DNA from 3 places in the Mesorhizobium sp. B1-1-1 genome. Region 3 is predicted to be linked to each of the others. Evidence: riboswitches for the same ligand, from Rfam matches in the RefSeq annotation. Region 3 holds a riboswitch; each other region holds the start of a gene.

Region 1 (7,176 bases), on a different contig from region 3:
ATGCCCTGTTGGGCGACGGCAAGCTGCTGCTTTGCCTTATCGAGATCGTTCCTGGCCTCATCGAGCGAAGACTTGGCGTTGATACCTTTCTGGGCGAGATCGGCGGCACGGTCGTATTGCGACTGGGCATAGGCAACTTCGCTGCTGGCGGATTTCTCCTGCGCCATGGCCTGGCTGTAGGCGGCGCGCAGCTGTTCGACGTTGAGCCGCGCGGCGGCCACCGCCGCGTCGGCCTGCGCAAGTGCGATCCGGTAAGGCTCGGGGTCAATGGCGAAGAGAAGATCGCCTTGCTTCACCCTCTGATTGTCCGAGATCGCAACCTGAACGATGCGGCCCGCCGTGTCCGAGGCGATCGATACCTTGGCCTGCTGCAGGTTGGCGTTCTCCGTCTCCTGGTAGCGCCCTCCAGTGACCCAGACATAGCCGCCACCAATGACCAACGCCGCCGGCAGTGCGAACATCAACAAGAAGCGGCCGAGACGGCGCTTCTTCTTTGGCACCGGCGCCGGCTCTGCCGGAGGTGTCATTGTAACAGGGGCCGCGGCCGGCTGCTGCGGCGCTTCCATTTCCACTTTGGCGGCGTTTTCGTCGACCTTGGCTACCGCGTTCATGCTGCTGCGCCTTCCGTATTCTTGACCTTGTCGCAGGACGGTGAATCGCCATCCGCGAGATTCTGTGCCATCGCATCCAATGCCCTGATCAGGACGCGGCGATCGTCCGGCGAAACGCCGGTCAGCGACTCCTCATAGACTTCGCCGGCGAGGCTCTTGACCTCCGCATACGCGGCACTTGCCTTGGGAGTTGGGAAGATCATGCGCACGCGGCGGTCGGCGGCGTCGGAGCGGCGCTCGATCCAGCCGCCCTCCTCCATCCGGTCAACCAGCCGCGAGACGCTGATCGGCTCGATTTCAAGCAGTTCGGCAAGCCGCGCCTGCGAAACGCCCGCTTCCTTGGCGACGCGAACCATCAGGCGCCATTGCGCCGAGGACAGGCCAAGGCCGCTGGCGCGCGCTTCGAAGCGCTTTCGCATCAGCCGCTGCACGTCGTGGATCAAAAATCCCAATCTGTCTACGCCTTCGGAAACCATGAGTGGCATATATAATAAGCGTGCTTATCATTCAAGTCCGGCATTGTTCCAGAAGCCGGCAAACGTGCATGGCAGCCGTGCAGCACAATCATGGCTGCGTCCGATGATTTCGGCCGCCGCGACACCCATTACAAGCGGTTGCGGATCAGCATGGTGACAACGAAGAAGGCGCCGAGCGAGCTGGTGATGATGCCGATCGGCAGTTCCTGCGGCGGCAGCAATGTGCGCGCCAGAAGGTCGCTTGCCAGCAACAGCACCGCCCCGAACAGCGCGCAACTTACGATCAGGCGCAGATGCAGCGTACCAGCCAGCGGCCGCGACAGATGCGGGATCATGAGGCCGACGAAGCCGATGACGCCGGCGACCGAAACCAGGATCGCGGTCGAAAACGCGGCGACCAGAAACGTCGTCCGTCGCATTCGCGCCACCGGCACGCCAAGACTTTCGGCGGCATTTTCGCCGGCCAGGAAAGCGTCCAGCCGGCGATGATTCCACAGCCCGTACGCCGCAATCGTGCCGGCCCCAAGCGCACCCAGCCAGATATTGTCCCACCGCGCCAGGCCGAGCCCGCCCATCGTCCAGAACAGCACCGAATGGGCGGCGCGCTGGTCACCGGCAAAGACCAGGTAATTGGTCAATGCGGTGAACATGAAGGAGACCGCAAGTCCGGCGAGGATCAGCCGTTCGGGGCCTTGTCCCCTCACCCGCGCAACCAGCAAAAGCACAACGCAAGCCGCCAGAATACCGCCGGTGAACGCGGCGATCGGTAGCGTCCAGATCCCGAAACTGTCGCCGAAGACGGTGATGACGGAGACAGCGCCGGCGGCGGCTCCCGACGAGAGGCCGAACAGGAACGGATCGGCAAGATCGTTGCGCGTCACCGTCTGCAACAGCGCGCCGACCACGCCCAGGCCGCCGCCGAGACAGATGGCCAGGATGGTGCGCGGCAATCTGAGGTCGACGACGATCCTGCCGACCGGGCCGGACACGTCATGCCCCTTCAATCCGATCGCATGGCCAAGTGCTGCAACGACGTCGCCCAGCGGGATCATCGTCGAACCATAGGCGATCGATAGCAGCGCGAGCGCGGCCATAGCCAACGCGGCCGCCGTCATGGCCAATACGAATGCCTTGTGCCGCAAAGTCATGTTCCCGGTTAAAACGCTTCCGGATGCATCGCCCTGGCAATCTTGCCGATCGCGTCGATATTGGCCGGCCCGGGTGTCAGTTCGGCATAGCGAAGCGCCACGAAGCGTTCGTTCCTGACCGCGTCCGTCTCCTTCATTGCCGGATGCGCTTTCAGGAAATCGAGCAGCTTCCGGTAGCCGCCGCCATCCTGATAGTCGAGCAGGATGAGGAATTGCGGATTGCGCGAGGCCACCGTCTCCCAATCCGTGTTGCCCCAGCTGGTGTCCATGTCGGCCATGATGTTGTCGCCGCCGGCCGCGGAAATCATGGCGTTGGGAATGGCGAACTTGCCTGATGTGAACGGCTTGTCCTCGCCGGAATCATAGAGGAACACGCGCGTTCCCCTGCGGGCGCCGACCTTGGCCGTGATTTCGGCGAGCTGCGCCTTCCAGCCGGAGACGAGCTTATCCGCTTCGGCCTCCTTGCCGAAGATCTTGCCCAGCTTCTCGACATCGCCATAGAGCAGGTCCATCGAAGCGGCGGGGCGGTTCTTGTCGAGATGGACGCAGCTTTCCGTCAGCACCAGGGTCTTGATGCCGTGTTGCGCCAGCGTATCGGGCGTCACCTCGCCGCCCGGCTTCATGCCGTAGTACCAACCGGCGAAGAAGAAGTCGGGCTCGACAGCGACCAGGTTTTCCAGCGTCGGATATTTGGGCGCCAGTTCCGGGATCGAGCCTTGCTCGGCCTTAAATTCGGGGCCGACCTTGTACCATCCGGTGATGCCGGTCAGGCCGACGATCGACGGCTGCAGCTTCAGGGCGAAGGCCATCTCGGCCATGTTGAGATCGTGAATGACAGCGCGCTTTGGAGGCGCGTCGAAGGTCAGCGACTTGCCGCAGCTGTCGACCGTCACCGGAAAGGCGAAGGCCGTAGAGGCCAGCAGGGAGAAGGCAAGAGATACGGCAAGGCGTTTCACGGATGTTGCTCCTTCGTTGCACGGGAATTGGATCTGCGCTCACGAAGATGGCGCGGCACGGTTCGGAACCTCGAACACCGTCAGCTCGCGGTCCTCCGTCGGGTGGCGCAACCTAAAGACGTCGACACCGAAGATCTCGCGGATCAGCTGCTGAGTGAGTGCTTCGCGTGGCGGCGCCAGCACATGCAACCGGCCATGGCTCATCACCGCGACCCTGGTGGCGAAAGGCGTCACCAGCGCCAGATCGTGCAGCACCGCGATCACGGTCATGCCGAGGCCTGCAACCAGTTCGAGCAACTCGCTGCGCGCCCGCGGGTCGAGATGGTTGGTCGGCTCGTCGAGGAACAGGATCTTCGGCTCCTGTGCGATGGCGCGGGCAAGCTGGGCGCGCTGGCGCTCGCCGCCCGACAGCGAGCCGATGGTGCGGCCAAGCAGCGGCAACAGCCCGGTCCGGCGCAGCGCCTCGACGACAATGTCGCGTTCCTCGCTCCTGTGCCTGCGGCCGGTATGCGGAACCCGGCCGAGCTCGACATAATCGATCACCGCCAGCCGTGGATCCGGTTGATCGGTCTGGCCGACGACGGCGATGTGCAGCGCCCGCTCGGCGGTCGAAATCCTGTCCAGCAGGCGCCCGGTGAGCTTCACTTCGCCCGAACTCGGCCGCAGCATGCCCGACAGCATGCGCAGCAATGTCGTCTTGCCGGCGCCGTTGGGACCGATGATGGCGAGACGGTCGCCCGCCGCCACCGAAAGGCTGACCGGATGCACCAGATGCAGGCCATCCGCCGCCGCGGCCAGGTCGCGGGCCTCGAGAAGCGGCGCGGTCATGGGCAATTCCTTGCAGGGCCTGCCGGAATACGGGCCAGCGTCTTGCTTGCCAATCCTGCCGGACGCTGGCCTGAATTCACCTCGGTGGCGATATCGCGGCAAAGCGTGCACACGATGATGCGATGCATGGGAATGCAGTGAATGCGATCGATGGAGCCGTCCAACTTCCGTCACTTTCAAAAATGGCGACGGAAGGAAGCTGGCTTGAACCGGTCGACAAGACCGAACCCCGCGTCTCCTCCCGGCACACCCCGTCCGGTCAACCCATGCAGATGGCAGGTCTCCTGGCTCGCGGGTCGTTGCGCCATCCTGCCTTCCCAGCCTTGCCGGCCAGTGGCTTCTCGGATTTTGCTCGCCGCTTACAGTTGCGGGGGCAGCCATGGCTTCGACCCGAAAAACGGGCCTCACCATGTTCCCTTTTCACCCCTCGCCTTGCGGCGCGGGGACCATCACGAGTCGCAGCCTAGGATGCAGGCAGCGTCGAGGCAAGGTCGATGTATGTTCTGTTATAACGATACAAACGTGTGGTCAATCACTATCGCGCGCCACCAGTTCCAGCGGCCAGACCTCGCGAATGATCTCTGGCCCTTTCGCGCCGGCGAAAGCCGGGAGCGAGGCGAGCAGGATTTCGCCGAGCCGCCGCCCCATCGGGTCAAGGCTCGGACGAAAGCCGGTCAGCGCCGGCGAGAAATAACGGCAGAGCGGCGTGTCGACGATGACGATCACCGCGACATCCTGCCCGGGCTTGATCCCCATTTCGGCGAGCGCTTTGCAGCCGCCGAGCGCCATCGAGTCGTTGTTGAAGATAATCGCGGTCGGCGGATCCTTCGACCGCATGACTTGCGGTGTCACCGCGTAGCCACCGGCTTCGTTGATAAAACCGTCCACAATCAGGCCGGGATCGACTTCGATGCCGTGCCGCCGCAGCGCCTTGCAATAACCCTCCAGAAACAGATAACCGAAATTCAGGTCAAGCGACGGCCGGATGGCGGCGATGCGGCGGTGGCCACGCGCAACCAGCCGGTCGACCGCATCGGCGCCCGCCTTCTCGAAATCCAGATCCAGAGAGGGATAGCTGTCGTCGCCGGACCGGCTTCGGCCGAGCGTCGCGAAGGGAAAGCCGGCCTTGCTCAGATAGTCGATGCGATCGTCCTCGCGCCGCGTCCAGGCCAGTACGACGGCATCGGCACGACGCGTCTCGACGACGCGGCGCAGCCGCTCCTGTTGATAATCCGCCGGCGCGCCCATGACGATGATCAGGTCCAGCCCGCACTCGGCCAATGTCGCTTGCAGTCCGGTGAGGAACGGAATGAAGAACGGCTCGCCATACTGCTGGTCGCCCGGATGCGGCTGCAGCATGAAAGCCACGGCATGGGTGGTGCCGCGGCGTAGGTTCCTGCCCGAGTGGTTCGGTGAATAATTGAGCTTCCGGGCCGCCTCGAGCACGCGCTGGCGTGTCTCGGCGTTCACGTCGGCGCGCCCGTTAAGCGCGCGCGAGACTGTACCGATCGAAATGTTCAGGTGCCGCGCAAGATCGTGAATGCTGGACGCCAAGACCTCCCCCTCCTGCTTCTGGCTAGCACCAGCCGGTCGTGCGGCCAAGGCGTTTCAGAGCCGACGGTACAAATCCGATTGACAATATATGCCATCGGGTGTGTCATCGTAAACGTTTACGGAAGTCATTTACGGACTGCCGTGGGTGCCAGCCAGGAGGGGTTGGCCGGAGGAGCGCTGGATGATGCACGTCGTCCTGGTCGGGTGCGGAGCCATGAGCAAAACCTGGCTCGAGGCCATCAGCCAATCCCCTGCCGTCAAGATCGTCGGTCTCGTCGACCTCGACGCCGACAGGGCGCGCCAGCGGGCACGCGAATACGACCTCGCCGGGGTCGCGATCGGGACCGATCTCGACGTCGTTCTCTCCCAGACCAGACCCGATGCGGTGTTCGACGTGGTCGTGCCTGCCGCCCGTCGCGCCGTGGCGAATTCGGCCTTTGCCCATGGCTGTCATCTGTTGACGGAAAAGCCGCTGGCCGACAGCCCGGACAATGCGCGCGCCATCATCGACGATGCGCGGCGCGCCCGGCGCATCCATGCCGTGGTGCAGAACCGCCGCTACGTCGCCAACGTCCGGCGCATCCGGCGCTTCCTCGGCTCCGGCGCCATCGGCGCTGCGACCAGCATCCATGCCGATTTTTTCATTGCGCCGCATTTCGGCGGTTTCCGCGAAGGCATGCGCCATGTGCTGCTGCTCGACATGGCGATCCATACATTCGACGCCGCCCGCTACATGGTCGATGGCGAGCCGACCGAAGTGTATTGCCGGGAATGGGAGCCGGCCAATTCCTGGTACCGGCAGGGATCGTCGGCAAGCGCCACCTTCGAGCTCGGCCAGGGCAAGATGTTCACCTATCGCGGCAGTTGGTGCGCCGACGGTTTCCGCACCAGTTGGGAAGGCAGTTGGCGCATCGTCGGCGAACGCGGCAGCCTGACCTGGGATGGTCATGACGAGTTGAAGGCCGAAGCCGTGCTGCCGGAACGCGAAGGCCTGCTCGACAAGGTCGTGCCGGTAGCGGTGCCGCCGCTCGACCCTGCCGACCGCATCGGCGGGCATCTCGGCGTCATGGAAGATTTCGTCCGCGCCGTGGAAACCGGCACCGAGCCGGAGACGCGCGGCGCCGACAATATCAAGAGCCTGGCCATGGTTTTCGCGGCGATCGAAAGCGCCGAGACCGGACGCCGGATCGAAATCCCCAGGCAGGAAGGATGACCATGGCGGACCCGCTTCTCGACATCAGGATCGGCACCATGGTGCGGGCCAATCTCGAAGACCTGGCCGCCTATGTCAGGCAGATCCTGCCGCTCGGTTTCGAGAGCGTCCAGCCCTTCTTCTGGCAGACGCTGGGCGGCAAGGACCTGGGGCGGCTCGCCGGCGAGATCCGCGACGCGATCGGCGATGCCGATGTCAGCGTCAGCTCGATCGGCGTGTTCGGCAATCCACTCGAGAGCGGCGACACCGACCGCGGCGTGCTCAAGGCCTGGGAAACGGTGATCGACAGCGCGCATCTGTTCGGCACCAATCTGGTCAGCGGTTTTACCGGCCGCATCCGCGGCAAGCCGCTGACCGACAGCCTGCCGCGCTACCGCGAAGTCTGGGGCG
Region 2 (7,176 bases), on a different contig from region 3:
GAAGCCGCGCGACAGCGGTGTTTTCGAAAACCGGCGCCACTTCCTCCTTGCCGTCCGGCAGCGCCAACCATGTCTGCAGCCCCGAGATCGACATCGGCGCGCCGCGCAGTTCTTCCGGCGTGCGCTCCGAATGGACGATGCCGCGGCCGGCGGTCATCAGGTTCACGTCACCCGGCTCGATCACCATCTCGGTGCCGAGCGAATCGCGATGCCTGATCCTGCCGTCGAACAGGTAGGTGACCGTCGACAGGCCGATATGAGGATGCGGCCGGACGTCGAGCGCCTGACCGGCACGCAGGATGGCCGGGCCCATGCGGTCGAAGAAGATGAAGGGACCGACCAGCCGCCTTTTGGCAGTCGGCAAGGCGCGGCGAACCTGAAAACCGCCAATGTCCTTGGCGTTCGGAATGACCATCAATTCGATCTGGTCGCTGGCAAAGGCATCGCCGGCTTCAGGATCCTTCCCGGGAAAGAAGCTCATGAACTCTCCTTGTCAGCGGCCGATGGCTGCTTTGGCCAGATCAGGCAAAGCGGATCGCCGCCTTCGCCCGCAGCTTGGCCGCAACCTCCTCGCGATTGCGCGGATGCTGGTTGGTTTCAAGCGAATCGAGAAGCTCGCGCGCCGACGCCGCGATGGCCTCGACGGCATGGTCGAATGCGTGCTGGTTCTGCTTCGAAGGCCGCGTCGTTCCGCTCAGCTTGCGAACGAATTGAAGGGCTGCATCGCGCACCTCGTCGTTGGTCGCCGGCGGATCAAAATTGAACAGGGTCTTGATGTTTCTGCACATCGCTTCCGTATCTCCTCTTGTCCTGGAGCCGTTTCAATCGGGACGCGTTCTATCCTCAATCATGATCGTGTCAAAAACCAGAGAGACGGCTGCGTGCCTCAATCCGCGTCCAGCGGCTCCGTCCCGACCGGCTTGCCGTCGCGGGACAGCCTGATCTTCTCCACCTTGTCCTCGGCCGCCTTCAGCAGCCGGTCGCAATGCACCTTCAGCGCCTCGCCGCGCTCGTAGATCCTAATGGACTGGTCGAGCGGCACATCGCCACGCTCCAGATCATCGACGATCTTCTCCAGCGCGTCGAGAGCCTGTTCGAAGCTCATCGCCTTGACGTCTTCGTTGGTTTCACCAGCCATCATTCATCCTTTCATCAGTCGCCCGACATGGGCGGCGACCGAAAATGCCAATCCTTGCAGATCGTAGCCGCCCTCGAGCAGGCTGACGAGCCGGTTGCCGCTGTGGCGCGCCGCGCGCTGCATGAGTTGGCCGGTCGCCCAGTCGAAATCATCCTCGGTCAGGTTGATCTCGGCCAGCGGGTCGCGATGATGCGCATCGAAGCCGGCCGAAATAATGATCAGGTCGGGTGCAAAATTGTCGAGCGAGGGCAGCACGCGCGACAGGAAGGCATCGCGGAACGCCTCGCTGCCGGTCTGCGGCGCAAGCGGCGCGTTGACGATGTTGCCGGCGCCGGTTTCGTTCTTTGCTCCGGTGCCGGGGTAGAGCGGCATCTGGTGCGTCGAGCAATAAAGCACGGACGGATCGTCCCAGAAAACATCCTGCGTGCCGTTGCCGTGATGCACGTCCCAGTCGACGATGGCGACACGTTCGATATCGTGTTTGCGCTGTGCATAACGTGCGGCGATGGCCGCCGTGTTGAACAGGCAGAAGCCCATCGCGGTCGCTTTCTCGGCATGATGGCCGGGCGGCCGGGCGGCGACGAAAACGTTGTCTGCCCTGCCGGCAAAGACGTCGTCGACGGCGGCGTTGGCGGCTCCGATCGCGGTGATCGCCGCCTGCCAGCTCTTCGGGCTGGCCGTTGTGTCGGCATCGATGCGGGCGATGCCCGTCTCGGGAATGGCGGCGCGTACCCGCTCGACGAAATCCTCGGGATGCGCGTAGAGAATGGTGGCCTCATCGCCTTGTGGCGCCTCGAGGCGGTCGAGCGCGGCAAAAGCCTCGTCGTCGAGCACGCGCTCAATGGCGCGCAAGCGGTCCGGCCGCTCCGGATGGCCGGGTGGCGTGATGTGCTCGAGGAAGATCGGATGGGTGTAGAGACGAGTGGCCATGCTCCCTATCTAGTGCCCCGGCGCGGCGATGGCCATGCGTTGCGGCCTGATGGTTGGGGAAAATCGCGCTTGCGTCCGTTCGCGTCGCCGCGGGGATTGGCGGCGCAGGGGCTTCGTCGTAAAGTCCCCGCCACTGCCTGGTGCCCGCCGCGAGCGGGAGAATCGGGAACACGGTTTGATACCGTGGCGTGCCCAACGCTGTAAGGGGGACCGCGCCGGTAAATGCCACTGTCGATGACGGGAAGGCGCCGGATGCGGGTTGATCCCGAGCCAGAAGACCGGCCTGGCAGGCATCGTCATCCGCATGGTCAGGCGGACGGCAGTTGATTGCAATCGCAAGGGGACAAGCGATGCCGGACAATATGACCATCCCCGTGGGTGACGGATTCGACCAGATGGCGCGCGATGCGGTCTACCGCGCCATGTTCACGCGGCGCGATGTCCGCAGCCATTTTACATCAGAGGCCGTCGACGACGAGGTCTTGGCGCGGCTGCTGCTTGCCGCCCATCACGCGCCATCGGTCGGCTTCATGCAGCCATGGAATTTCATCGTCATTCGTGGCACCGAACGACGGGAACAGGTGCGCGACCTGTTCCTCGCGGCGCGCGAGCAGGAATTGCCGGCGATCGAGGAAGAGCGGCGGGCGCTCTACCGCAAGCTCAAGCTGGAAGGCATCTGCGAAAGCGCGCTCAATATCTGTATCACCTGCGACCGCCGACGCTCACAGGGTTCGCCGCTGGGACGCTGGCACAATCCCGAGATGGATCTCTACAGCACGGTCTGCGCGGTGCAGAATTTCTGGCTGGCGGCGCGCGCCGAAGGCGTCGGCGTTGGCTGGGTCAGCATTATCGAGGCGCAGGCGTTGAAAGGCCTTCTGTCGATTCCCGAGCATGTGACGCCGGTGGCCTATCTCTGTGTCGGCCGTGTCTCGGAGTTCGCGCCGAAACCGGACCTCGAAACACATGGCTGGGGGCGGCGGCTGCCGCTGCCCGAGCTGATCATGAGCGAGACGTTTTGCGGACAGGGCGAAGTTCCGCTCAAATCAACGATCGCACGCCTCAAGGCGGCAACATGCGAAAAGTCTGACAAACCCTTGATTTGATTGCCGATACGGCATGCGCAGCGCGCTGCCGGCGGCCTGCCGTCGTCAGGCGGCTCCGGCATCCTTCCTCAACAATCCTTCGAGCAGTTGCTTGAATGCCGCCACCACGGTCTTCGACGTCGCTTCCGGGTCGTTCGAATTGGCGATCCGCTGCGCCGCCTGGCTGCTCGCCCCGTTGATCAGCCGTGCCGCGGTCTCGGGGTCTACGCCCGGGACAACCACCCCGTCGCCCTGCAGCGTCGTCAGGTGATCGGTCATCGACGCGACGCAGGCATTGGCGTTCGGCCATTGCGCGGGATCCCCCAGCACGGCCGGACCGTCCCGAAACATGATGCGCTGGATTTCCGGCTCCAGCGCCATTTCGATGTAGCTCGTGCATTCGTCGACGAAGCTTTGCCAGCGGGTCGGTGCTTTCGCTGCAACCTCATTCACCCGTGCCGCCATCTCGGCGTCTATCTCGGCGATGACCGCCTGCAAAAGCCCCTTCTTGTCCCCGAAATGATGATAGAGCGCACCGCGCGTCAGCCCTGCCGATGCGGTGAAATCATCCATCGATGCCTCGGCATAACCGATCGTTCCGAACGCATGCCGGGCCGCGGCAATCAATTTGGCGCGCGTTTCGGCGATCATTTCCCTGCGGGGCTTGTGCATCTCTTCTGGCCTTATCTACATACGTCACGTATGCCAATTGACATACGCGACGTATGATCTATTTAGTATTCATACGCATCGTATGTAATTTCCGAATCGCCTTTTGTCGAGGAACGGATCATGCAGAACCCCTATTCCGAGATCTTTCGAGCCCCTGGCGCCAAGGGCTTTGCCGCTGCAGGCTTCATGGCGCGCCTGCCGATCGCCATGGCGCCGATCGGCATCGTGGCGATGCTGTCGCAGACGCGTGGCGAATACTGGCTGGCGGGTGCCGTCTCGGCGACATTCGCGCTGGCCAACGCTTTCCTGGCGCCGCAGATCTCCAGGCTGGTAGACCGCCTCGGCCAGACATGGATCGTCGTGCCCACCACCATCATCTCCGTGCTGGCATTCCTGCTGCTGATTGCGTCGGCCAACCAGGATTGGCCGGTATGGACAATGTTCGTGTCGGCGCTGCTGGCAGCGGCCATGCCCAGCATGCCGGCAATGGTGCGCGCGCGCTGGACCGAGCTTTTTCGCGGCCGGCCGGAGATGAACACCGCCTTCGCCTTCGAATCGGCGGCCGACGAGCTGGTCTATATCGCCGGCGCGTCGCTGTCGGTGGGCCTCAGTGCGGCGCTGTTTCCGGAAGCAGGCATGCTGGCGAGCACGTTGTTTCTCGCTTTGGGCTCGATAGCATTCATCCTGCAGCGATCGACGGAGCCGAAAGTGCGGCCGGTGGACCATGGTTCGACTGGCTCGGCAATCCGCCTGCGGCCGGTACAGATCATCACCTTCGCCCTAATCTTCATCGGCGCGACCTTCGCGACGACGGAAGTGAGCACGGTGGCGATCACCAAGGAGTTCGGCCAAGCCGGTGCCGCAAGCCTGGTGATCGGCGTCTATGCGCTGGGATCGTTCGTGTTGGGCATCGTGGTCGGCGCGCTCAACCTCAAGACGCCGCTACAGCGCCAGCTGACCGTCGCGGTCGCCATCATCGCAGTCAGCACGATTTTGCCGCTCACCGCCGACAGCGTGCCGATTTTGGCGCTGACCGTCTTCATCAGCGGCGTGGCGATCTCGCCGACTTTCATCACGGCATTCGGCCTGATCGAACGGCATGTGCCGGAAGCGATGCTGACCGAGGGCATTACCTGGGTGACAACGGGAATCGGCATCGGCATGGCGCTGGGCTCTTTCGCCGCCGGCGCGGTGGTGGATGCGTTCGGCGCCCAGAACGGGTTCTGGGTCTCGGTGGTCGCGGGCGGCATCGCGCTGGTCACGGTGCTGCTCGGCCAGCGCAGTCTTGCCACTCACAAATGCGAGTTGGATGGGTGTGAAGCGGCCGTCGCTGCCGCGGAATGAACCATGACGCGTCCGGTTCAGCGGATCGGACGCTATTGCCGCCGTCGAACCTAGAGAATCTCGGTCTTGGCGATGTGGATGCCAAAACCTTCGAGGCCGACATAGTGGCGCTCGCGCGAGGCGATCAAATTGATCGAGGAAATGCCGAGATCCTTCAGGATCTGAGCACCGAGCCCGATCTCGCGCCATTCATTCTCGCGGCGGCGCGCCTCTTCGTGGTCCTCCCGGTCGCCGCTCGCCGGCCGGTTGCGCTCCTGGTGGGCGACACCGACCGAGCCCTCGCGCAGATAGACGATGACGCCGCGCTTGCGCTCGCCCATCGCCTTCATGATGGCGTCCAGCCGGTGGCTGGTGCCGAAGACGTCGGTCACCACGTCCTCGGAGTGCAGACGCACAGGCACCTCTTCCCCATCGCGGATGTCGCCGAAGACGACGGCGACATGATGCATGGAATCCCAGGGCAGCGTGTAGGTGAAGACTTGCGCCTTGCCGCCGAGCGTGTCGATCTCGGAGCATGCCACGCGTTCGACCAGTGTTTCCTTGCGTTGCCGATAGGCGATGAGGTCGGCGACCGAGACCTGCTTGAGGCCGTGCTCCTCGGCAAAAGCCGCGACCTGCGGGCCGCGCTTGACGGTGCCGTCATCATTGACCAGTTCCGAGATCACGCCGATCGGCGGCAGGCCGGCGAGCTTGCACAGATCGACGGCCGCCTCGGTATGGCCCGAACGCATAAGCACGCCGCCTTCGCGCGCGATGAGCGGGAAGATGTGGCCGGGGCGGACGAAATCGGAGGCGCCGACATTGCCGTTGGCGAGATTGCGCACGGTCAGCGTGCGGTCGTCAGCTGAAATGCCAGTCGTGGTGCCGTGCTTGAAATCGACGCTAACCGTGAAGGCGGTGGTGTGCGCCGAATCATTGTCGGCGACCATCGGCGCAAGGTTGAGGCGCTTGGCCTCCTCGCGCGGCATCGGCGTGCAGACGATGCCCGAAGTGTTGCGCACGATGAAGGCCATCTTTTCCGGCGTGCAATGGACGGCGGCGACGATCAGGTCGCCCTCGTTCTCGCGCCCGTCATCATCCATGACGACGACGATCTCGCCCCGCTCGAAGGCGCGGATTGCTTCGACGATCTTTTTCTGGTCGTAAGACATGGAAATGCTCGCTTCGCTCGCAAGGGAGTAGGGGAATAGGGCAGTAAGGGAGTAAGGGAGTAAGGGAGTAAGGGAGTAAGGGAAAGGAAAAATTGCTCGTCTCGCGGGCAGCTTAACAGACTGCCCTACTGCCCTACTGCCCTACTGCCTTCCTTGCCTGTCTGTCCTCGGTGCCGCAGATAATGGTCGGCGATTGCGCAGGCAACCATCGCCTCGCCGATCGGTACGGCGCGAATGCCCACACACGGATCATGGCGACCCTTGGTCATCACTTCGACGTCGTTGCCGTCCTTGTCGATCGACTTCCGGGGCGTCAGGATTGAAGACGTCGGCTTGACGGCGAAGCGGGCGATGATCGCCTGGCCGGTCGAGATGCCGCCAAGGATGCCGCCGGCATTGTTGGACAGGAACACCGGCTGGCCGTCATTGCCGATACGCATCTCGTCGGCATTCTGTTCGCCGGTGATGCGGGCGGCCTCGAAGCCGTTGCCGATCTCGACGCCCTTGACGGCGTTGATCGACATCAGGCCTGACGCGATATCCTGGTCGAGCTTTGCGTAGATCGGCGCGCCGAGGCCGGCCGGAACGCCGTCGGCGACGATCTCGATCACGGCGCCGACGGAGGAACCCGCCTTGCGGATGCCGTCGAGATAGCTCGTGAAAACGGGAACGGACGCCGGATCCGGCGTGAAGAACGGATTGTCCGCGTCGCCAATGAAATTCCAGTTCCAGTTGGCGCGGTCGATCGACTTCTCGCCCATCGATACCAGTGCACCGCGCACCACCATGCCCGGCACGACCTTGCGGGCGAGGGCTCCGGCGGCGACCCGAGCCGCGGTCTCGCGCGCCGAGGATCGGC
Region 3 (7,176 bases):
GGCAAGGGCGGATTCAAGCCGCAGCCACTCCTCCCCGTTCCCCGGCAGGCCGGCCCGCAGGACATGCGGGCGGTCGGTGAAATGGCGAAGCAGGATGCCGCGTTCCCCAAGCACAGAAAACAAGCCGGCGGCATCCGACAGCCTGAGATAGCGGAACAATGTGGTGCCGCCCGCGGCAGGCACGCCGAAACGACCGAACAGCCCGTCGAGCCGAGCCGATACCTCCGCCAGCGACGCGCGCATCGCGTCCTGCCAGCCGATATCGGCAAGTGCGCGAATGCCATATTCGAGCGCCGGGCCGGCGACGGCCCAAGGTCCGAATTGCGTTTCCAGCCGTTGGGCCGTCGGCGCATCGGCAAGCGCGAATCCAAGCCGCAGGCCGGCCAGCCCAAAAAACTTGCCGAAAGAACGCAGCACGACGATGCCGCCCTGGCCGACATCGCCGGCAAGGCTGTGTTCGCGCGGGCCGACATCCATGAACGCCTCGTCGACGACCAGCAGCCCGCCCTTGGCGCGCAAACCGGCGGCCAGCGCCAGCAGCCGGTCGCGCTCGACGATGCGCCCATCCGGGTTGTTCGGGTTGACCACGACGGCAAGGTCGGCATCCGCCAGATCAGCGAAATCGCTGACTTCGATCACCTCGTGCCCCGCGATCGCCGCCGCGCGGGCATGTTCGGCATAGGTCGGCCCTAGAACGAGCGCCCTGCCCGGCGCGACCAGCGATGCCACGCGCGGCAGCAGGATCTGCGTACCGGGCGCAGCGACGACATTGGCTGGCGAGGGCGCACCATAGCTACTGGCTGCGATCGCCGTCAGCTCACGCGCCCGCCCCGCTTCCGGCAATCGCGACAGCGAGGTGGCGGGCAGCTCGAAAAGCGGGTAGGAGTGCGGATTGATTCCGGTCGAGAGGTCGACGAAAGGCTGGGGGGCGTTGGGGAAAAGCGCCCTTGCCCGGCCGAGACTTCCACCATGGTCCACCGCTCCTTCAAGAAGCTTCATGTCAGTCCTGATCGCTTTCCTGTCATTGGCCATCGAATCCGCGCTGGGCTACCCCGACTGGCTGTTTCGCGCCATCGGCCATCCCGTGACGTGGTTTGGCTGGCTGATATCCTTTCTCGATCGCAGGCTCAACCGCGCCACTGATCCCGACGCACTGCGTCGCCAACGTGGTGTCCAGGCGCTTCTGGTCATCGTGCTGGTGCCGGCGCTAATTGGCCTGTGCGTGCAGATCCTGCTCTGGTTCATTCCCCTGGGACTGTTCATCACCGCCCTTCTGGCAACATCGTTCCTGTCGCAGCGGAGCCTTTATGAGCATGTCGAGGCCGTCGCCGATGCGCTCGACTCGGGCGGCCTCGACATGGGCCGCGCCGCCGTCTCGCGCATCGTCGGCCGCGATCCCGAAACCCTCGACAGGGCCGGCGTCTGCCGCGCGGCGATCGAGAGCCTGGCCGAGAATTTTTCCGACGGCATCGTTGCCCCCGCCTTCTGGACGGGCGTCGGCGGCCTCGCCGGCGGCGCCGCCTACAAGGCCGCCAACACCGCCGATTCGATGATCGGCCATCGCACGCCGCGCCACGAAGCATTCGGCAGGGCAGCCGCACGCTTCGACGATTGGATCAACCTGCCGGCGTCGCGGCTGACGGCGTTGCTCATCACCTTGGCGGCTTTCCTGGTGAAAGGCGCCGACGCGAAAGCCGCATGGCAGGCGGTGCGGCGCGACGCGAAAAAGCACCGCTCGCCCAATGCCGGCTGGCCGGAGGCGGCGATGGCCGGCGCACTTGGCCTGGCGCTCGCCGGGCCGCGCAGCTATGGCGGCGTAACGGTCGACGACGCGTTCATGGGCGAAGGCGGCCGGCGCGAAGCCGACAGCATCGACATAAGGCGGGCGCTGAAACTCTACCGCGTCGCCGACTGCCTGTTGATCGCGCTGTTCGGCGTGGTTTCGGCGATCGTCATTCTGGCATGATCTCACCCCCCCGTGAGTTCTCTCCCGAAGGGGAGGAAGGGAGCCGGGCTGCAACAGGTTCGCGCCTTTCCTCTCCCCCGTCGATCGGGGGAGAGGTGGCTCGGCGAGCCGAGACGGAGTGGGGGTCGACGAGCTCGGCAGTCGCGTTTCTCGCACCCGCCGGGTTGCGCCTGCCTGTCTGCGGACCGCGCGTTCGATAACCGCCTTCCCCCAATCCGTCGCTGCTTCGCAGCGCCACCTTTCCCCCCTCCGGAGGGAAAGGAAGTGAGCCCTGCTGGAAGCGTTTGGCGACCAGACTTGAATGCTCATCCACAAAAGGGGACAACAGCTCTCAAAACTCCACCCCCTGCTGCGCCTTCACGCCCGCCGCGAAATGGTGCTTGGTCAGCCCCATCTCGGTCACCAGGTCGGCCGCCTCGACCAGCGCCGGCTTGGCGTTGCGACCGGTGACGACGACATGCAGGCCCTCGCGGCGCGCTTTCAGCGCGACAACCACCTTGTCCAGATCGAGATACTCGTAGCGCAGCGCGATGTTGAGTTCGTCGAGCACGACGAGACTGATCGACGGATCGGCCATCAGCTCCAGCGCCTTGGCCCAGGCGGCCTCGGCCGCCGCGATGTCGCGCTTCAGATCCTGTGTCTCCCAGGTGAACCCCTCGCCCATCGCGTGCCAGACGACGCGGTCGCCGAAGGCGGCGAAGGCCTCCTTCTCACCCGTATGCCATTTGCCCTTGATGAACTGGACGACGCCGACGCGCTTGCCGTAGCCGAGCATCCGCAGCGCCAGGCCAAAGGCAGCCGTGGTCTTGCCTTTGCCCGGGCCGGTGTTGACGATCAGCAGCCCCTTTTCGACCGTCTTGCTCGCCACCTCGGCGTCTTGGACCGCCTTGCGCTTGGCCATCTTGGCGCGGTGGCGCTCTTCGTCCTTTTCGTCGATGTCGGTCATGTCACTTCACCTTGAGCGGCAGCCCCGCCACCATCAAAAGCACGGTCTCGGCAATCGCCGCGACCTGCTGGTTGAGCCGGCCGGCGGCGTCGCGGAACCGGCGCCCCAGCGCATTGTCGGGCACGATGCCTTGCCCGACCTCGTTGGATACCACGAACCAGGGTCCGCGCGGCCGCGACAGCATGTCAGCCAGCCGCCGACATTCGGCCTCTACATCATGATCGGCCAGCATGTGATTGGTCAGCCAGAGCGTCAGGCAGTCGACAAGGACCGGCTGGTCCTCCGGTAGGGCCTCGAGTGCACCGACAAGGCCAAGCGGTGCATCGATGGTCGTCCAGCCCTCGCTGCGCCGCGACCGGTGCAACGCGATGCGCTGCCGCATCTCGTCGTCATAGGCTTGCGCCGTGGCGATGTAGGTCCATGGCGAAGGCAAGGCCGTCATCAGCGTTTCGGCGTGCGCGCTCTTGCCGGAGCGCGCACCGCCGATGATGAAGGTCAGTCTTCCGCGATCAGGCAAAGCTGTCGCGCAGGCTCGTCGCGCTGCCGGTGAAGCGTCCGCGCACCACGCCGACGACAGCGCCGAGCACGAGCCAGAACACCAGGTTGGTTACGGTTACCGCCACCACGAACTGATGGTGCAGGCCTTCCGGAATCGGCGTCTCGAAACTGTCCGGCTGCGGCGCGCCGACAATATGCGGCGCGACGATCAACACCACGCCCAGAATCGCCAGCGGCAGTGATTTGCGGAAGGCGATCAGGGCAAGGCCGATCGCCGTCGCCGCCACCGTCGCCGTCCACCATGTCTGGCGTGGCAGAAGCTCGGCGGCAGGCATGGCCGGCAGTTCCGGCGGCAGGCCGAGGCCCGGCGCCAGCGTGAACACGGCAAAGCCGGCCAGTCCCCAGAACACGCCCTGGCGCCAGTTGCCGATGCCGCCGGCGAATTCCGAAACCGCGACCAGGACCAGCGCGAAGCCGATGCCGGTGACGATGTTGGCAAGCACGCTGAAGGCGAAGCGCTCGAAGCCGTCGGCCGGCGCCCAGCCTTCCTCTTCAGCCGGAACAGCTTCAGCGGCTGCCGGCGCGGCGGAGCTCATGGCATTGCCCGCCGGGGCGGCAGAGTTCATGGCGTTGTTGTCGGTCGGGGCCGGTGCGGTATGGTCGTGGTGGTGGCCGCCGCCGGCCTGTTCGTAGACTTCCGCCTTCAGGATCAACGGCACGGTGGCATAGGCCTGCATGCAGGCGAGAACGACACCTGCCACGAGCCCTGCGATCGCCGCGATGAACACGACGTTGCGAAACAGGTTCATGATGTCAAATCCCTATCAGTGGCAGGGAAACGCCATCGAGTGGCGATAGTCGTGCGCGGCATTGTGGACCGCGTCGATATGCGAGAAACCGACAAAGCCTACGACGAAAACGCCGAGCAGCGCCGCGAGCGCGAGCTGCAGGAGGCGCGACTGCGAGGAGATGGAGGCGCCGAGGGAGACGGAAGCGGTATTCATGTCTTGTCCTTTCACCCTCCACCCGAGGGCATCGAAGTCAGTTTCCTGTCGCCGGCAGGTCTCCTGGCTCGCGGATCAGCGCCCTTCCCCACCTTCCCGAAGAAAATCTTCAGTGGCATATGGAGAGGACTACCGCACACAGTTGCGGGGGCAGCCACGGCATTGGGCAACAAATCTGCCCGCACCGCATTCCCTCTTGGCTCCAATCGGAACCGACGACGAAGGTGACTATAAGGAAAATCGCCGCATCCGGCAAACCAAATTCCGACGGCGACAAGCGCTTTAGCGCCGTCCGGCCGCTTGCTCCGCTGCAATTGACAATTTCCGTGGCCGGGTGTCGGCTGCCATCTCACAGGAGGCCAGCCATGCAGCCCGTCCAGAGCCAGCACGCCCCCTATAACGGCCTCACCCGGGCCGAGCCGACATTGCCGTCGTCGGCCTATTGGGATGCGGCGGCCTACCAGCGCGACCTCGACGCCATCTGGTACAGGAACTGGCTGCTCGTCTGCCGTGAAGCTGATCTCGCCCAACCGCTGGCTTTCCGCACCTTCCGCGTCGGCACCCAGGAGATCGTCGTGCTGCGTGACGATACCGGCGAACTGCGCGCCTTCCACAACACCTGCCGGCATCGCGGCTCGCAGCTTTGCCAGGAACGCGAGGGCCGGCTGAAGGCGCGGCTGATCACCTGCCCCTACCACGCATGGTCCTATTCGCTGCGCGGCGATCTCGTGCGCGTGCCATCGAAAACGCTGCCCGAAGGTTTCGACAAGGCGGACCATCCGCTCTATCGCGTCGCGCTGTCGGTCTGGCGCGGCTTCGTCTTCGTCAATCTCGCGGAAGATGCCGCCGGCTCGGCGCACTCATCCTTCGACCCGGCCTCAGGCGATCTCGGCAACTGGCCGCTGGAATCGCTGGTATCGGGCCATGTGCTGCGCAAGGTGATGAACTGCAACTGGAAGATCTTCTGGGAAAACTTCAACGAATGCCTGCATTGCCCCGGCGTCCACAAGGACCTGTCGCGGCTGGTGCCGATCTATGGTCGCGGCCTGATGGGCCGGCATGACGACCCCGAATGGACCCGCCATGCCGACAATGACGCGCCGGAATTTTCCGGCGGGCTGCGGGCGGGTGCCGAAACATGGTCACGTGACGGCCAGGCGCATGGGCCGGTCTTTTCGGGCCTGACGCCGGCCGAGCACGCCGCCGGCCAGACCTACGCCACCAGCCTGCCCTCGATGTTCATCGTCGGCCACGTCGACTATGTCAGGTCCGTACGGCTGGTGCCGCTTGGCCCCGAGCAGACCGAATTGACCGCCGAATGGCTGTTCGCGCCTGACGCGCTCGCCGCCACCGACATCGACAACATCGTCGGCTTCGGCACCCAGGTGCTGGAGGAGGATGCCGCGATCTGCGAGGTCAACCAGAAAGGGCTGCGCTCCATGCGCCATAAGGCCGGCGTGCTGATGCCGGAGGAGTACGACCTCCACCGCTTCCACGATTGGGTACGCGAACGACATGCTGCGCTTGTGCCGTAAGCTTCACAGCGACTTCGGCAGATACCGCCAGGTGACATAACCGCAGACCGCCGCAAGCAGGCCGAGCGTGACGAAAACCGAGCCCAGTCCGAAAAAGGCCAGCACCACCGAGTAGACCAGCGGCGGCGTCAGTTCGGAAAAGTCGAGATAAGTGCGGTAGACCGCAGCCATCTGCGCCCGCTCATAAGAGCGGACCGAGCGCATGAAGGCGGTCGAGCCCAGCGCGTCGAGCGCGATGGTGAAGAAGGCGCCGCACAGCAGGCAGGCGCCGGTGACGAGCGGCGCGCTTTCGCCGACGGCACCCGCCGCCAGCAGCACCACCGACATGGCGAAATAGGCAAAAGTCATGGTCCTGCGGCCGCCGAAGCGCTTGCCGGCCTTGCCCCAGAAAATCGCCATGAACAAAAGCGCGTTGCCTGCCGAAACCAGAATGCCGCCGGCAAGTTCGCCCTCACCGGTGATGACCATGAACAGCGGGCCATAGACGAAAAATGTCGTCCAGAAGCAGGAGCGGCCGAAGGCGATCAGCCAGGCCAGCCTCAGCCTCGGCTGCGCGACGAAACGGCCGATATTGGCCAGCGGGTTGACCGGGCGCGTCTTGCCCGGCCGGATCGAGGGATTGTCGCCGAGCCGGTAGGTCCAGAACAACGCCAGCAGGGCCAAGGCGAATACGGCGACCGCGCCATGCGCGGCATAGATGCCGAAGCGCGTATAGAGAAAGATGCCGAGCGTCGGCCCACCCGTCCAGGCAAACATCGACCACGCCATGCGCAGCGATTCGGCCTGCATGAAATCGGTCTTGCGGATGTGGTCCATGATGTAGAGGTTGAGCGTGATCGACAGCGCACTGGCGCCCATGACACGGCACAGCATGCCGGCCAATTGCCCGGCGAGCGTATGCGTGACGAAGAACAACGAGCCGATCGCCAGCAGGCAGGCGCCCGCCGTGTAGACCCAGCGCCGTGCGAAGCGCTGGATCAGCATCGGCATGAACAGGGTCACCGACAGGCCGAGCATCGCCACTATGGTGTAGAGGATCGAGACGATCTGCTCGTTGTGGAGGATCTCGTAGGCCTGGATCGGGATGACGCTCGACACCGTGGCGCGAGCGAAGGATTCGACCGCGTAGAGCGAGGCGAAGGTGCGGGCATCCGCGGCCTTGAGGGCCGGTAGCCAGATCGGATGGCGCACATGCGTGGACATTGCTTCCCCAAAGCAGAATCAGCA

What was found. Region 3 has a riboswitch for cobalamin ahead of FJ986_RS17735 (CbtB domain-containing protein). Riboswitches for the same ligand answer to the same signal wherever they lie in the genome.
Region 1: it holds a riboswitch for cobalamin, as region 3 does, so the genes downstream of both, FJ986_RS01470 (ABC transporter ATP-binding protein) here and FJ986_RS17735 (CbtB domain-containing protein) in region 3, are expected to answer to the same signal.
Region 2: it holds a riboswitch for cobalamin, as region 3 does, so the genes downstream of both, bluB (5,6-dimethylbenzimidazole synthase) here and FJ986_RS17735 (CbtB domain-containing protein) in region 3, are expected to answer to the same signal.

The regions. Positions count from the first base shown of each region.
Region 1 is NZ_VFWW01000001.1:285,945-293,120, reverse strand. It holds gene FJ986_RS01490 (HlyD family secretion protein) at 1-611, opposite strand, end outside; gene FJ986_RS01485 (MarR family winged helix-turn-helix transcriptional regulator) at 608-1,087, opposite strand; gene FJ986_RS01480 (iron ABC transporter permease) at 1,216-2,235, opposite strand; gene FJ986_RS01475 (ABC transporter substrate-binding protein) at 2,244-3,191, opposite strand; gene FJ986_RS01470 (ABC transporter ATP-binding protein) at 3,231-4,019, opposite strand; cobalamin riboswitch at 4,276-4,485, opposite strand; gene FJ986_RS01465 (LacI family DNA-binding transcriptional regulator) at 4,548-5,573, opposite strand; gene FJ986_RS01460 (Gfo/Idh/MocA family oxidoreductase) at 5,755-6,786, shown strand; gene FJ986_RS01455 (sugar phosphate isomerase/epimerase) at 6,789-7,176, shown strand, end outside.
Region 2 is NZ_VFWW01000007.1:130,774-137,949, forward strand. It holds gene FJ986_RS15930 (pirin family protein) at 1-481, opposite strand, end outside; gene FJ986_RS15935 (DUF2277 domain-containing protein) at 522-788, opposite strand; gene FJ986_RS15940 (exodeoxyribonuclease VII small subunit) at 887-1,138, opposite strand; gene FJ986_RS15945 (histone deacetylase family protein) at 1,142-2,068, opposite strand; cobalamin riboswitch at 2,190-2,370, shown strand; gene bluB (5,6-dimethylbenzimidazole synthase) at 2,419-3,171, shown strand; gene FJ986_RS15955 (TetR/AcrR family transcriptional regulator) at 3,217-3,822, opposite strand; gene FJ986_RS15960 (MFS transporter) at 3,943-5,166, shown strand; gene ribB (3,4-dihydroxy-2-butanone-4-phosphate synthase) at 5,217-6,317, opposite strand; gene aroC (chorismate synthase) at 6,443-7,176, opposite strand, start outside.
Region 3 is NZ_VFWW01000008.1:70,363-77,538, forward strand. It holds gene cobD (threonine-phosphate decarboxylase CobD) at 1-999, opposite strand, end outside; gene cbiB (adenosylcobinamide-phosphate synthase CbiB) at 998-1,966, shown strand; gene cobO (cob(I)yrinic acid a,c-diamide adenosyltransferase) at 2,298-2,912, opposite strand; gene cobU (bifunctional adenosylcobinamide kinase/adenosylcobinamide-phosphate guanylyltransferase) at 2,914-3,429, opposite strand; gene FJ986_RS17730 (CbtA family protein) at 3,422-4,219, opposite strand; gene FJ986_RS17735 (CbtB domain-containing protein) at 4,235-4,414, opposite strand; cobalamin riboswitch at 4,450-4,646, opposite strand; gene FJ986_RS17740 (aromatic ring-hydroxylating dioxygenase subunit alpha) at 4,780-5,949, shown strand; gene FJ986_RS17745 (MFS transporter) at 5,953-7,152, opposite strand.